Regions from separate parts of the Actinopolymorpha sp. NPDC004070 genome, predicted to be linked through region 2. Evidence: riboswitches for the same ligand, from Rfam matches in the RefSeq annotation. Region 2 holds a riboswitch; the other holds the start of a gene.
The links. A riboswitch is a leader RNA that binds a small molecule or an ion and turns the genes downstream of it on or off. The one in region 2 is predicted to bind S-adenosylmethionine.
Positions count from the first base shown of each region.

Region 1: linked by a shared signal. The riboswitch ahead of thrC (threonine synthase) and the one ahead of ABZV93_RS05495 (aminotransferase class V-fold PLP-dependent enzyme) in region 2 are both predicted to bind S-adenosylmethionine.

Region 1 is NZ_JBEXMJ010000005.1:163,147-170,702, forward strand. Features, by position in the region: gene ABZV93_RS11465 (hypothetical protein) at 1-92, opposite strand, end outside; gene ABZV93_RS11470 (MoaD/ThiS family protein) at 155-436, opposite strand; gene thrC (threonine synthase) at 433-1,713, opposite strand; SAM riboswitch class I at 1,726-1,898, opposite strand; gene ABZV93_RS11480 (hypothetical protein) at 2,201-2,446, opposite strand; gene ABZV93_RS11485 (hypothetical protein) at 2,472-3,083, opposite strand; gene ABZV93_RS11490 (trehalose-6-phosphate synthase) at 3,235-4,695, shown strand; gene ABZV93_RS11495 (P-loop NTPase) at 4,897-6,462, shown strand; gene otsB (trehalose-phosphatase) at 6,473-7,318, opposite strand; gene ABZV93_RS11505 (DUF3263 domain-containing protein) at 7,315-7,556, opposite strand, start outside.
Region 2 is NZ_JBEXMJ010000002.1:415,746-423,301, reverse strand. Features, by position in the region: gene ABZV93_RS05510 (histidine kinase) at 1-244, opposite strand, end outside; gene ABZV93_RS05505 (2-dehydropantoate 2-reductase) at 360-1,415, opposite strand; gene ABZV93_RS05500 (hypothetical protein) at 1,494-3,032, opposite strand; SAM riboswitch class IV at 3,182-3,289, shown strand; gene ABZV93_RS05495 (aminotransferase class V-fold PLP-dependent enzyme) at 3,328-4,848, shown strand; gene ABZV93_RS05490 (cysteine dioxygenase family protein) at 5,036-5,629, shown strand; gene ABZV93_RS05485 (rhodanese-like domain-containing protein) at 5,626-6,093, shown strand; gene ABZV93_RS05480 (glycoside hydrolase family 6 protein) at 6,236-7,441, opposite strand.

The DNA of each region.
Region 1 (7,556 bases), on a different contig from region 2:
AGCCCGACCTCCACCTCGGCGGTGGTGAACCTGGTGGTCGGACCCGCGTCAAGGCGCGCTTGACGCGGGCCGTCGGTGCGCTCGTGCAGCACGAACGCCGCGTCCGGAATCGCGGGCGCCGGCGCGGTGACGCCGCCCGTCGCCGCCGGTGAGCTCAGCGGGCACCGCCGGCGACGGCGGGGATCACCGAGACCTGCGTACCCTCCGGGGTCGGGGTGTCCAGGCCGCCGGCGAAGCGCACGTCCTCCTCGCCGACATAGACGTTGACGAACCTGCGCAGCTTGCCTGCGTCGTCGAGCACACGCGCGCGGATGCCGGGGTAGTTCGCGTCCAGCGACTCCAGCACCTCGGCCAGGGTGTCGCCGTCGGCCTTCACCTCCGACGAGCCGCCGGTGTAGGTGCGCAGGATGGTGGGGATCCGAACCTTCACGCTCATGCGAGACCAGCCTCCGTGAATGCTTCGTACGTCGGGCGGATGGTGGCCTTCGGGCCGACCCTGCCGGCGATGGCGTCCAGGGTCTTCAGCCCGTCGCCGGAGTTGATGATCACGGTCTCGGCGGCCGGGTCGAGCTTGCCGGTGCGCACCAGCTTCGCCAGCGTGGCCACGGTCACCCCGCCGGCGGTCTCACCGAAGATGCCCTCGGTGCGGGCCAGCCGGGCGATGCCGTCGACCACTTCCTCGTCGGAGACGTCCTCGACGGTCCCGCCGGTGCGCCGCACCACGTCCAGGACGTACGGCCCGTCCGCGGGGTTGCCGATCGCCAGCGACTTCGCCAGCGTCTGTGGCTTCACCGGGGCGACCACGTCGTGGCCGGCGTGGAACGCCGCCGACACCGGGGAGCAGCCGGTGGCCTGGGCGCCGAAGATGCGGTACGGCGTGTCCTCCACCAGCCCGAGCTCGACCAGCTCGCGGATGCCCTTGTCGATCTTCACCAGCTGGGCGCCGGACGCGATCGGGACGACGATCTGCTCGGGCAGCCGCCAGCCGAGCTGCTCGGCGATCTCGTACCCCAGCGTCTTGGAGCCCTCGGCGTAGTAGGGCCGGACGTTGACGTTGACGAACGCCCAGGTCTCCTCCTCGCCGGCGATCTCGCTGGCCAGGCGGTTGACGTCGTCGTAGGTGCCCTCGACGGCGACGAGCGTGCCGCCGTACACCGCGGTGGTGACAATCTTCTGCTGCTCGAGGTTGTGCGGCACCAGCACCACGCTGCGGATCCCGGCGCGGGCGGCGGCCGCGGCCACGGCGTTGGCGAGGTTGCCCGTGGACGGGCAGGCCAGCACCTGGAAGCCCAGCTCACGGGCCGCGGTCAGCGCGACGGCGACGACGCGGTCCTTGAACGAGTGGGTGGGGTTGCCGGAGTCGTCCTTGACCCACAGCCGGGCCAGGTCCAGGTCGGCGGCGAGCCGGTCGGCGCGCACCAGCCGGGTGAGCCCGGGCTCGGTGTTGGGGAACGACGCCACGTCGGCCGGCACGGGAAGCAGTTCGCGGTAACGCCAGATGTTGTGCGGGCCGGCGGCGATCTGCTCGCGGGTCACCGTGGGGAAGTCGTAGCCCACCTCGAGCGGGCCGAAGCACTCCGAGCACGCGTAGTGGGCGCCGAGCGGGCTGCTGGCTCCGCACTCCCGACATCGCAGTTCGGTGGCGTTCCCGAAGGCGCCGGGGCGGATCGTGTGGGTGCCGGGCGTGGTGCTGTCGGCGTAGGTCGTCGTCATGCGAGGCCTCTCCTCTCATCTTTCCCGCGTACGTCCGCTCGGGAGGTCGTCCCGGACGCGGAGTCGTGGGCCGGAGTTGGCACCGTGGCCGCCGTGGGCCTGCATGTACGCGAGACACACTCGTCGGCGGTCGGCCGGTTGCCGGGGCTTCGTCGGGCCGGTCCCTCTGCCCCTCTGGATGAGTTCCTTGTTCAGTTGTGGTGTTCAGTTGTGGCGGTTCGGCTGTGCGGCCCCTCCAGGGGCAAGCGGCGACGTCGGTCGTGTCACCGCCTGCGGGCGAGCCTAACGGGTAGGTCCGGGCGAACGTCGACAGCGTTCAGAATGCGAGACGAGCTGTCCGAATGGAGGACAAGCCGGGCTCATCGGGCCGGCCACGCCCCCGCCGCGGCCGTCGCGGCCGGCGTGGAACGCCGAAGCGGCGCCACCGCGGCCGGGCTTCGGGAACCGTCGCACAGCGCGACGGCGGCCACCTGGGCGGGCAGCGGGTTCAGCTCACCGTCGTCGGTGAACAGCCAGGTGTTGGCGCCCACGGCGGCCTGCCGGACCCCGTCCGGCGTACTGAAGACTCCGCGCTGTAGCCGAAGACCGCGCCGTCGTGGCCCCAGACGACGCCACCGGGAACACAGGGCACCTGCACCGGGAAGATCCCCAGGCCGTAGCCGAACTTCCCGGTGTCGGTCATCTGCGCGACCTGGGCCTTCGGCAGCAGCCGGCCGGTGAACAACGCGTGCACGAACGTCGTCTCGTCGCGGGTCGTGTCAAGCGCGCTTTACACCCGCTCCGGTGAGGAGTCGCAGGTAGGCCGGCGCCGCATCGGGCACCAGCACCCGCAGGGCGAGGTCGCGGACCGAGGCCTTCGGCACCAGGAAGGCGGTCACGACGTTCTGGGTCTCACCACCGGGAATCGGATGCCGCAGGAACCGGCCGGTGTGCCGGAAGCAGCCGATCGCGGATTCCTTGACCTGCCGCCGGATGTCGGTGAAGAGCACGCCGGCAGGGTGCCAGGTGTGCCCTCTGCGGTCGGCGACGGAGAACTCGCAGCCCTGGATCCGGCGGCCCGCGGCGCGGTCTCGCGGCGTGACCATCAGCGCGACGTACACGGCGGTCCAACCCGCCCGCACCCGCAGCGGATGCCGCGGAGCGCTCGCGGTGAACGTCACCAGCCGCCAGGCGGCACCCGCGTACTCCCCGGTCCGGCCGACGGCGACCGTCTGTGCCTGCCGCATCACCGGCTTGCCGGGGTGGTCGGCCGCGACGGCATCCGTCACCGCCGCGAGCGGGAGCAGAAGGGCGAAGGCCAGCAGCCACCGCAGTCGTACGACAGAAAGCCAACGGCCGAGCACACTCGAAGGCCCACCACGCGATCCCACGCAGCAGATGTGCCCAGGTGGCGCGCCGCCGACCCGTCTGCGCACAGCTTTGTAACCGGCGGTGCGACCGCGCGGTGCAACCGGTTGGTCAGCGCTCCCGGCTGGCCTGAACGGCGGATGGGCCCGAGTCGAGGGCCTAGGCTCTGTCGCCATGGCGAGCGAACCGAACAAGAGCGTGCTGCTCGCCTCCAACCGAGGCCCGGTGTCATTCCGCCAGGACGACGCCGGCAGGCTCCAGTGCGTCGGAGGCTCCGGTGGACTGTCGGCGGCGCTCGCCGCGATCCCCCCTCAGGAGGACGCGCTGTGGGTCGCGGCCGCGCTGTCCGACGCCGACCGGCTCGCGGCCAGGTCGGCGCCGTCGGGCAGATTGGACGCCGCGGGGTACGACACCGGGACGATTCCGGTCCGGCTGCTCGACATCGAGCCGCTCACCTTCACCCGTGCGTACAACGGCATCGCCAACTCCACCCTGTGGTTTCTGCACCACCTGCTGTTCGACACCGCCAACGCGCCGCTCTTCGACCGGAGGTTCCGCCGGGAGTGGGCGTCCTACGTGGACTACAACACCGCGTTCGCGCAGGCACTCGCCGAGGAGGCCGCGCCGGGCGGGCGGGTGCTGATCCAGGACTACCACCTCACCCTGGCGCCACAACTGCTCCGTGCCCGCCGCCCCGACCTCGCCATCGGTCACTTCTCCCACACCCCGTGGGCGCCGCCGGACTACTACCGGCTGTTGCCCGACGACGTGGCGGTGGCCCTGCTGGAGGGGCTGCTCGCCGCGGACCACGCGGGCTTCCTCACCCGGCGGTGGGCGCGGGCGTTCCTGGCGTGCTGTGAGGCCGTGCTCGGCGCGCGGGTCGACTGGGCGCACGACACCGTGGAGTACGCCGGCCGGCGCACCGTCGTGGGCGTGCACTCGCTCGGCGTGGACGCCGGCGCCATGCGCGCCCGGGCCAACGCACCCGACGTGTGGGCCCGGATGGCGGGACTGCGCGCCCAGGTCGGTGACCGTCTCCTGCTGGTCCGGGTCGACCGGGCCGAGCTGAGCAAGAACATCGTGCGGGGACTGCTGGCGTACCGCGAACTACTGCGCCGACGGCCGGAGTGGCAGGGCCGGGTGGTGCACGCGGCGCTGGCCTACCCGAGCCGGCACGACATTCCGGAGTACCGCGAGTACTCCGCCTCGGTACAGCGCGTCGCCAAGGAGATCGTGGACGAGTTCGGCAGCCCGGACTGGGACCCCCTCGTGCTCACCGTCGACGACGACTACGCGCGCTCGCTCGCGACGTACCGCATGGCCCACGTCGCGGTGGTGAACCCCATCCGGGACGGGATGAACCTGGTCGCCAAGGAGATCCCGATCGTCTCCGACAACGGCTGTGCGCTGGTGCTGTCGCGCGAGGCCGGCGCTGCGGTCGAGCTCGGTGACGCGGCGTTCCTGATCAACCCGTTCGACATCGAGGAAACCGCCGAGGCGATGCACGCCGCGCTGTCGCTGAGTGGTGCCGAACGCCGCACGCGGTCGGCGCAGCTGGCGGAGGCGGCAGGCAGGTGCCCGCCGCAGGCCTGGCTCGCCGACCAGCTCCACGCCCTGGAGACCCACGCCGGCTGAGCGGTGACCGCCCTCGGGTGTACGCCGGAACCCCTCCCGAAATCCGCTAGTTCGGAATTCGGCGATTGTCCAGCATGCCAGCTGGAGAGCATTCCCTACCGAATGCGCGATTTCGGAAAGTCCCGCTGCGCAAGCCGGGGTCGACGGGCAGTCCTGCACGTCCGGCTATCCCGGCCGCCGCGTACCTGGAAGGCGACCGACGTGAGCAGCTCTCTCAACCGGCGTGGGGCGGTGCGCGCCGCCGGGTGGCCGGCAGGCATCGTCGTTGCGACCGTCGCCATCGGCCTGGCCGCCGCGTTCGCCCTCACCATCTCGGTGAGGCCGACCTTCGTGGCACAGTCCTCGGTGACGGTGGCGGCGTACTGGTCGGCATCGGCGAACGCCGGCCGGACCGCACCTGCCGACGGCATCCCGGCCGCGGGTGTGTACGACCCCGTCCTGTCACAGGGCGCCGTGGCCACCGTCGCCCGGATGGCCGAGTCGAGCCGGATCGCCCAGCTCACCGCCGCCCGGACGGGGCTTCCCGTCGGCGCGGTGAGGGGGCACCTGCGCGCGGGCTACCAACCCGGCGTCCAGGTCGTCACCCTCACCGGCGACGCGAAGACCTCCCGACGGGCCGCGGCGATCGTGAACACCGCGGCGACGGTGCTGCGCACCCAGGTCGCGACCGCCGGAATGTTCGGGAGCAAGGCGACCTTGACGGTGAGCCCCTGGGACCGCGCGGCGACCTCCTCGACCAGGGTGCCCACCAACCTTCCGCGGAACCTGGTGCTGGGCGGGATCGCCGGGCTCCTCGCCGGGCTGGTGATCGTGGTCGTACGCCGGCGAACGGACAGCACTCTGCGGTCCACCGACCAGATCGAGCGTGAACTGCAGGTCGGCATCCTCGGCACACTCCCGCGGGTACCGGCCCGGCAGCGCCACAAGGGAGCGCTCGGCGCCTGGCGCCGCCTGCGGGTCGCCCGGCCGGTGCGGTCCGCGGTCGCCGCGCTGGCCCCGCTCACCGACATCCCGGACCGGCGACTGCTGGTCACCAGCGCCTACCAGGACGACGGCAAGGCGTTCGTCAGCGCCCTGATCTCGCTCGCGCTCGCCGAGCAGTACTACCGCGTGACCTTGGTGGAGACGGACCTGCAGCGTCCCAGCGTGGGCGAGCACTTCCCGGGCGGCGGGGAGTACACCATCCAGCAGTTGATGTCGAAGCCGGAGCGGCTGCGGTCCGCCCAGGGGCCGCTGCGGGTCGTGTCGGCCGCGGAGTGCGACCCTGAGCTCAGCCGCGCGCTGCTGCGCAGCGTCGCCTTCCGGGACTTCCTGACCTCGACCCGCGAGCACAGCGACGTGCTCGTCCTCGACGGCCCGCCGGTGCTCGTCGGCGCGGGCCTGTCCGCCCTGGCCGCGGAATGCGACGCCGCCGTGGTGGTCGTACGCGCCTGCTCCACCGGTGTCGCCGAAGCTCGCCGGGCGATCCAGGTCCTTGACCGGCTGCAACTGCCGATCGCGGGCATCATCGTGGTCGACGCGCGCGACGAGGGCGGCCGGACGAGGTACCGCTCCGGCTCCGCACCGACGTTCGCACCGGCGCCTGCGCCCCTCCCCGAGTCGTCGCCCGCGCTGACCCCGCCCGCCTTTGCGAAGGCCGCGGGCGCCGAAGGCAACGACGACGAGCGGTACGCCAGCACCGACGACGAGGCAGACCGACTGGCCCGCAAGGCCGGTACGCCGGACCAATCGGCCGAACAACAGACGGAGACTGCTGCCGCGCGGTGACGTCCGCGCGTCAGGCGGGCATCCGGTCGGCGAGGGCGTCGAGGAACGCCGCCACCCCGGGCGGCCCGTCGAGCACCAGGTCGGCCCGGTCGGCGAGCGCGGTCACCTCGGTCGATCCCGAGCAGACCTTCAGGCCGGCGACGCCGCGCGACCGCAGCTCCTCGACCGTGTCGTAGGCGGGCAGGTCGCCGAGGTCGTCACCGGTGTAGGCGAGGGCGCTCGGGCCCACCTCCTCGGCCAGCTTGCGCAGCGCGGCGCCCTTGTCCATGCCGCCGGGCTTCAGCTCCAGCACCATCCGGCCGGGCTGGGCTTCCAGGTGGTGGGCGCGGGCCAGCTCGGTGAGCCGGTCGGTGAGCAACTCGGCCGCGGCGGCCGGGTCTGCGGTCTGGCGTACGTGGACCGCGACCGCCCGGCCCTTGTCCTCCACGCGGGTGCCGTCAGGCGCACCCCAGCGGCGGAGCAGGTCGGGCAGCGCCCGGCGGACCTCCTCGACCCCGGGAGCCACCGGCGGTGCGATGACCTCTCCGGTGCGGGCGTCCCAGCGTTCCTCGCCGTAGTGGCCGACCACGAGCAGGCCGGCGAGCTCGGAGACGTCGGTGAACCCGCCGAGCCGGACGACCACCTCGGCGGGCCGCCCGGTGACGATCGCGAGCGCCTGGAACCGCGGGGCGAGGCGGCGCAGCGCGGGCAGCACTCCCGGGTGGGCGAAGGCGCGTTCGGGGTCATCGACGATCGGTGACAGCACGCCGTCGAAGTCGAAGGCGAGCATCGACCGCTCAGGATGCTCGACGATCGCGCGGAGGGCGGCCTCGCCCTCGGGTGTGGTGGGCGTCGGCAGGGGGTCCGGAGAGGTCACCCGTCGACGCCGAGACGGCGCGCGGCGCGCGCCCGCTGGCGGCTGGACCGCAGCCGGCGGAGTCGCTTGACGAGCAACGGGTCGAACGCGAGCGCCTCGGGACGGTCGATCAGGGCGTTGAGCACCTGGTAGTAGCGGGTGGCCGACATCCCGAACTGGTCGCGGATGGCCTGCTCCTTGGCGCCGGCGTACTTCCACCACTGGCGCTCGAAGGAGATGATCTGCTGGTCGCGCTCAC
Region 2 (7,556 bases):
CGAAGTACAGCGCGGCGACCGGCCGTGCCCGGCGGAACACCAGCGCGGCCGGACCGAGGAGCAGCAGCACGACCGCCAGCGCGTCGACCGGCCTGGCGTCCGGCTGGTTGTGCGCGGCGCCGAGGGTTCCGCCCACCTGGAGGAACGCCAGCACGATCGGCAGCTTCACCGGCCACGACCCGACCGCGCGCCAGAACCGCCGACCCGGGTTGCCGGGCGAGGGGGTGGCGGGAGGGGAGGTCACGAGGGAACGCTAGGTCACCGGGGCACCGGTCGGCATCCGTCCGGAGCGGGCGGCTTCCCTACGACGTGGGGAGTACGGCCTGCTCCGGCTCGGGCGTCCTGCCGACTCAGGCGGCTCAGCCGACGCCCGTGGACGCGGCCGACTCCTCCGCCTCGGCCGCCTCCAGCAGCTTCCAGAAGTCCGCGACCCGGAGCGAACCGGGCGGATCGCCCGCCCGGGCCGCCTGGTTGGCCAACCGGCGGGCGAGCTCGTTCGCGGGCGTGGGTACGCCGTGCAGGCGGCCGAGCAGCACGATCTCGCCGTTCAGGTGGTCGGCCTCGATCGCTCCCGTGGCCCGGGCCAGGCTCTGCCAGGAGGAGCTTCCGGTGCGGGACTGGCCGTTGACCGGGCGGACCTGGATCAGGTCGCCGCGCCGGGCACGGTCCTCCTCGAACGACATGAACTCGATGCCGGCCACCTCGAGCACCGCCGTGCCCTCCGCGCGCAGCCGCTCGACGATCTCCCGCGGGTCGTCGCCGTCGGCGTCGTCGGAACGGCCGCACAGCGCGTCGATGGCGTTGCCGAGGTTGCCCAGCAGTTTGACGTACTTGCCGCGCATGATGTCCTGCCGCGGCTCGCAGGCGAACGTCGCGGACCGGAACGCCGCCGCGATCCGCTCGGCGGTGTCGTCCACTCCGCGCGGGTAGCGGCCGAGGTCCAGGATGCCGGTCACCGGGGCCGACTGCGCCTGCACCACGCCAGGGGTGAGGTGGGTCGCGGGGAACATCACGTGCACGCCGTAGACGTTGGCGAAGTGCCGCAGCACGGTGGCCTCGTTGGCCACGCCGTTCTGCACGCACACCACCGGCGTCGCCGGGTCGGCCACGGCGGCCAGGGCGCGGACGGCGGCCTCGGTGTCGGTGCTCTTCATCGCGAGCAGCACGACGTCGCCCGGACGCCAGTCGACCTCGTCCGGCCCGGCGACCGCGGGGATGGGCAGCGTCTGCGTACCGTCGGGGGACTCCACCCGCAGGCCGTCGGCCCTGATCGCTTCCAGGTGCGCGCCGCGGGCGATCAGCACGACCTCGTGGCCGGCCGCGTGCAGCCGGGCACCGAGTACGCCACCGATCGCGCCCGCGCCGTAGACGACGAACCGCTGTACCGTGCTGTTGCTGGATTGATCAGAAGCCACGGACCGAGCCTGCCAGCAGGCTGCCCGGATCGCCAGTCGGTGTCCGCCGGCGTCCGTACGTCAGCCGCTGTCCGTACGTCAGCCGCTCGGCGAGATCCGCGGCGGGATTCCCCCTACGGTGAGCAGCCGGCCGGGTCCCAGCGACCCCACGGCGGGCAGGTCGACCACCCGGACCGAGCGGTCGCCGGCGAGCCGCCGGACACTCGCCGGTGGAAGCTGGTCGCGTCCGTGTGCGAACACGAGGTACGACACCGGTGTGTTCGGCGGCAGGTCGCGCGACCGCACCTGTCCGAGACTCGCCGTCGCGCAGCCGGAGTACCACCCGACCTCGGGCTGGTAACCGGTCACCACCACGCACCGGGCGCCCGAGCCGATGGATCCCGCCGAGTCACCGAGCGCCCCACCGGACTCCGCTGCCAGCGCCGCGGCCGCCGCCACCAGGGACTCTCGCTCGCTGGTCACGTCGCGCAGCGGCCCGCGGGCGACGAGCAGACCGGTCACCGGCATCGTCGCCACCGCACCGGCCGCGAGTACGCCGAGCAACAGCCGGGCGCGTGCGCGGGCCCACTCCGCCAGTGCCGCCACTCCGGCCAGAGTCAGCCAGAACACCGACATGAACACGAACCTCGGCTCACCGTGCGCGGCCAGTCCGATCGAGACGACGAGCGTGACGGCGGCAAGCACCGCGAACACCGTACGGCGGTCCTCCGGTCGTGGCCTGCGGCGAGCCAGTCGCCACGCCGCGAGCGCCCCCGCGAAAAGCCCGGCGGCCATCACCACCCCACCCCAGGGCCCGGCAAGTTTCACGGGGAACATCCGCACGTAGGTGAGCAGGCCGCCGAGCCCCTCCGAGTGGCCTGCGTCGGCGGATGCGCGCACCATGCCGAACGGCGACCCGGTCCGGCGTTCGGCGGTGACGAGGTGCGGCGCCAGCCCCACCGCCAGCACCGCGGCCACGCCGAGCAGGCCGCGCCACCGGGCCAGCCACGCCCGCGGTCCCCAGGCCACCGCGGCGGCGAGGGCCAGCGCGAGGACGCCCGCGACCGCGCCGTACCGCAGGTAGAACGCACCGAGCGCGAACCCGGCCGCGGCCGGCAGCCACCGGTCCCGGCCGCCGGCTCGCTGGGAGCCGGTACGCCGGACCGGCACCGTGTTGCCTTCCTGGGCGCGGACCAGGCAGTACGCCGCTCCGGCCAGCAGCCCGGCGGTCCCGACATCGGTGAGGAACTCCGGGACCCGGCGCACGAACCCCGGCCCGGACAGCACGAGCAGTGCGACCACGACGCCGCGCGCCGGCCCGAGCAGTCCGATCCCGATCCAGCAGAACAGCCCGAACGCCAGCAACGCGAGCAGCAACCCCACGACCCGGACGGACGCCACGCTCTCGTGCACCGCGAGTGCGGCGTAGCCCAGGGCCGGCAGTCCGGGCGCACGGTGATCACCCCACTGTGCGCTCGGTGCCCCCGTCAGCCAGGATCGCGCCTTGGCCGCGTAGACCGCCTCGTCGTGCCCGAGGTAGGGGATCGACGACTGGAGTGCCGCCCAGACGGCGGCGGTGAGCGCGAGGACGCCGAGCACGAAAGCCCAGGTCGGAGGCCTGCGTGCGAGCCGGTCCATGCGCACTGTCCGTATTGCAGACCGCGATTTCATTATTTGAGACATACCATCGCCCGTTCCCGACAACCGTTACTGTGACTTCCGGTCACGAGTGCCAGCAGGAGACTCGGCCACCGCAGGTTCACGGCGCGATCCGCGCCCGCCGACGTGGTGGACGAGACTCGCCAGCCCCGGCTTGCTGGCCGGCAACCCTCCTCCGCGGTGGGGTGCCCCGGGTGAGGACCAGGTCGCGCCGGCCGGTGCGGCAAGCGCGGGACCCCACACCCACGGGTCCCCGAGACCTGTGAGGTGTGTTGTGAGTCTTCTGAGTGCCGTGGCGGTCCGGGCCGAACGCCGTACGCCCGACATCACCCCCGACATCCCGCTCCCGTCCCGGGCCGACCGGGTGACGTCCGGCGCCGATCGTTTCGCCGCGGCACCCCAGGTGGGTGCCGCCCCGCTGCTGCCCGTGGTGGGCGCTGACCTCCCGGTCCCGCTGGTCACCGGCGAGACCACGGCGTACGCCAACCTCGACTACGCCGCGAGCGCGCCGTGCCTGTCCGAGGTGGCCGCGCACCTGGCGCAGGTGGCGCCCTACTACGCGAGCGTGCACCGGGGCGCGGGGTACGCGTCGCGGGTCAGCACCGCGCGCTACGAACATGCTCGTGCCCAGGTCGCGGCGTTCGTGGGAGCACGCGCCGACGACGTGGTCGTGTTCACCCGCAACACCACCGACGCGCTGAACCTGCTGGCCAGGTGCGTGCCCGGCCGCACCGAGGACGGCGGGGAGGGCGACGCCGGCGACGTGCTCTTCCTCGACATCGAGCACCACGCCAACCTGCTGCCGTGGCGGCGGGGCCGGCACCGGTGCGTGGTCGCCGGTACGACCCAGCGGGCCACGCTGGTCGCCCTGCGCGCAGAACTCGCCGCCCGGCCGGCCACGCTGGTCGCGATCACCGGCGCGTCCAACGTCACCGGCGAGGTGCTTCCCCTGGACGCGATCGTCGCCGCGGCCCACCAGGCCGGCGCCCGGGTCGTCCTGGACGCCGCCCAGCTCGCGCCCCACCGGCGGATCGACCTGGCCGCCGGCGGCGTCGACTACGTGGCGTTCTCCGGGCACAAGCTCTACGCGCCGCTGGGCGTAGGTGTCCTGGTCGGGCGCCGCGACTGGCTGGACGCGGCCCCGGCGTACCTCCCCGGCGGCGGCGCCGTCCGCGAGGTGACTCTCACCGGCACCATCTGGGCGGACGCCCCGCAGCGCCACGAGGGCGGCACCCCCAACGTGCTAGGCGCGGCGGCACTGGGCCAGGCCTGCGAGACCCTGGCCGCACTGCCCGACGGCGCGCTGGCCGCGCACGAGGAGGCGCTGCGGGCCCGGCTGGTCGCTCGGCTGGACGCCCTGCCCGGCGTACTCCGGCACCGGATCTGGCGGGACAGCCCGGACGCGATCGGCGTGGTGGCGTTCAGCGTGGACGGCTACCACCCCGGGCTCGTCGCGGCGTACCTGTCCGCCGAGCACGGCATCGGCGTCCGTGACGGGAAGTTCTGCGCGCACCCGCTGCTGTCGCGGCTGGGCGCGCCCGACGGGACGCTGCGGGCGAGCTTCGGCGTCGGCACCACGCTGGTCGACGTCGACCGGCTCGCCGACGCGGTGGAGGGCCTGCTGGTGGCCGGGCCGCGGTGGGAGTACGCCGTGGTCGACGGGCGCTGGGAGCCGGTCCACGACACCCGCCCGGTGCCGGAGTGGGCCGGCGCGGCGACCGTCGGCGCCCCCTCCCTGGGCGGGTTCGCGGGTACCGGCGGCACGTCGCCGTGCGAGCAGGAGGCCCGGCCGTGACCCGCCGGCTCCTGCCCCTGCTCGACGTGTTCTGGAACGGTCGGCGGGGCGACCACTTCGACCAGCGGTGTCGGTGCGCCGCTGGTCCGTCCGCCTGACCTGCCCGGAGGACACCTGCCCGGCACGGGCGTGGGACCAGCGGTTCGAGCAACCCATCGTCGGCTCGACTCGTTCCCCGGAGACACCCATGTCCGCGACATCCCTGAACTTCAGCGACACCTCCGCCTCCTCCACCTCCGTCCCCTTCACCGGCGGCCGCACCGCGGGCGGGCGGTTCGGCGTCGACGTGCCGAGCGTTGCCTCCGCGGCCGCGCTGGTACGCCGGGTCGCCGCCGACCCGCGACTGTGGCAGGACCAGCTGCGCTTCGGTCACGGCGACGAACGCTGGTACGCCCGCCTCGACGTCGATCCGGACCACGAGGTGTGGCTGATCGCCTGGCTGCCGGGACAGGGCACCGGGCTGCACGACCACGGCGAGGCCCTCGGCGCGTTCACCGTCGTGCGCGGTGCGCTGACCGAGACCACCGTCACCCCGGCCGACGCGCCGCCCACCGGCCGGATCAGTCCCGGCACCGTGGTACGCCCCACCCGCCGGCACTTCGGCGCGGGTCAGGTCCGCGGCTTCGGGTACGAACACGTCCATGACGTCGCCAACACCGGCGACGTCCCCGCGGTCAGCGTCCACGCGTACGCGCCCGAACTCACTGCCATGACGAGGTACGCCGTGGTGGACCGGCGGCTGACCGTGCTGTCCTCAGAACGCGTAGGAGTCGACTGGTGACCACGCCCGTAAGGCCGACGCCGGAGCATCCCTGGCCGGAGCACCCCTCGCCCGAACGGGCCGCGCCCGTACGCCGCACGATCGACGATGTCCTCGCGCGGGCACGCGCCCGGCTCACCCGCCTCAGCCCGGAGCAGGCGTACGACCGGGTGCGGTCTGGCGCGGTGCTGGTCGACATCCGCCCCAGCGAGCAGCGGGCCCGGGAGGGGCAGGTCGAGGGTGCGGTGCCGGGTGCGCTGGTGGTCGAACGCAACGTCCTGGAGTGGCGGTTCGACCCGGCCAGCGACGCCCGGCTGCCGCAGGCGACGGGGTACGACGTCGAGGTCCTCGTCCTGTGCTCGGAGGGCTACACGTCCAGCCTCGCGGCGGCCGCGCTGCAGGACCTCGGCCTGCACCTCGCGACCGACGTCGAGGGTGGCTTCGTCGCCTGGGCCGCCGCCGGCCTGCCCACCCGATCGGACTGACCGAGCCGGAGACCGGGATTCTCGAGCGCGGATTCTTCCGCGGAAGAATCCGACGAGACCAGCGGAACCGGCCGAGACGACAGACCGCACCGGCCAGGGCCGCGATCCGATTCGCCGCCGGCCGCGGTCGGGCGCGGGAGATTCAGCTGGTACGGAGGACGGCCCACAGGTCGGCGCCGCGGCGAAGGCCCAGCGCCAGGCCGGGCCGCCAGCCGGGCGGGTCGGTCTCGGTGAGCAGGGAGTACGCGAGGGTGGGGCTGAACTCGCCCGCCCGCAAGGTGGCGCCGACGCCGCACTGCCCGTCGGACTCACCGGGCGGCCGCGCCCACACCTGCATGTCCAGCCCGTCCGCGCCGCCGAGACGTGGTGCCAGCCCGACCCGCTGACCAGGCGGGTTGCACCACTGCACGTCCTCGCTCGGCCGGCCGTTGCGGCTGGTGTCGACGAGGAACCGCGACGAGATCCCCTTCTCACCGAGCGCGTCGGCGATCGCGTGGCCGTAGTCGACGTTCGCGTCCGTCGACCGGTAGTTGGAGACGTTCAGGGCGAAGCCACGCGCGTTCGCCACGTGGGCCTGGCGCAGCCGCTCCGCCATCACTTCGGGCGACACCCAGGCGACGTGCCCGGCGTCGACGTACACCCACGTACCGGGTGAGACGGCGCGGAACCGGTCCACGGCGTACGCGATCAGTTGGTCGTACTGGCGCTGCAACGCCGCGGGCAGGCAGGTCTGCCCGGCCAGCGCGTCGGGTTCGAGAATCACCACGGCGGGGCGGGAGCCGATCCCCGTGGCCAGCCCGTCGATCCAGGACCGGTAGGCCGCGGAGTCGGACGCGCCGCCCGCGCTGTAGCCGCCGCAGTCGCGGTGCGGGATGTTGTACGCCACCAGGACTGGCAGCCGGTGTGCCCGCGCGGCGCTCGCGGCGTACTCCCGCGCCGAGGTGGCGTCGTCCCAGCCGCCCAGGAACCACCTGGCGACCGGCCGCTGCGCGATCCCCTCCGCGATCAGGGCCCGCCGCGGGTCGCGGGGGTTGTCACGGACCCAGGCGGTGGGCTGGCCGCGCCGGTCGACGTAGAAGCCGTTGGTACGCGAGACCGGGTTGTCCGTCGTGGGATGCGGGGACATCGGCCAGGTGGGACCGTTCGAGGACAGTTCGTTCGTCGGGCCGATCAGCATCGCGGTGACCGCGGCCACCGCCAGGATCGCGCCCGCGCCCACCATGCGCCGGGTGCGCCGGCCAGGCTCGAACGGCGCGATCACCGGCCGCAGCCTCCACCTCAGCCGAGATCCCAGGTCACGCCGCCGCGCCTGGTCCGGAATGTCGCGCAGGATGTCCCGAAGGCCCATGCCGCTCCCCTCGCCGAGCGGGGCGCACGACTCGCACGCGACATCGGCGCCACGACCGCCCACGGTGGCCAACAGCCGCCAACGTAACCCCGCACGTGTGGGCCGGGCGCCGAAC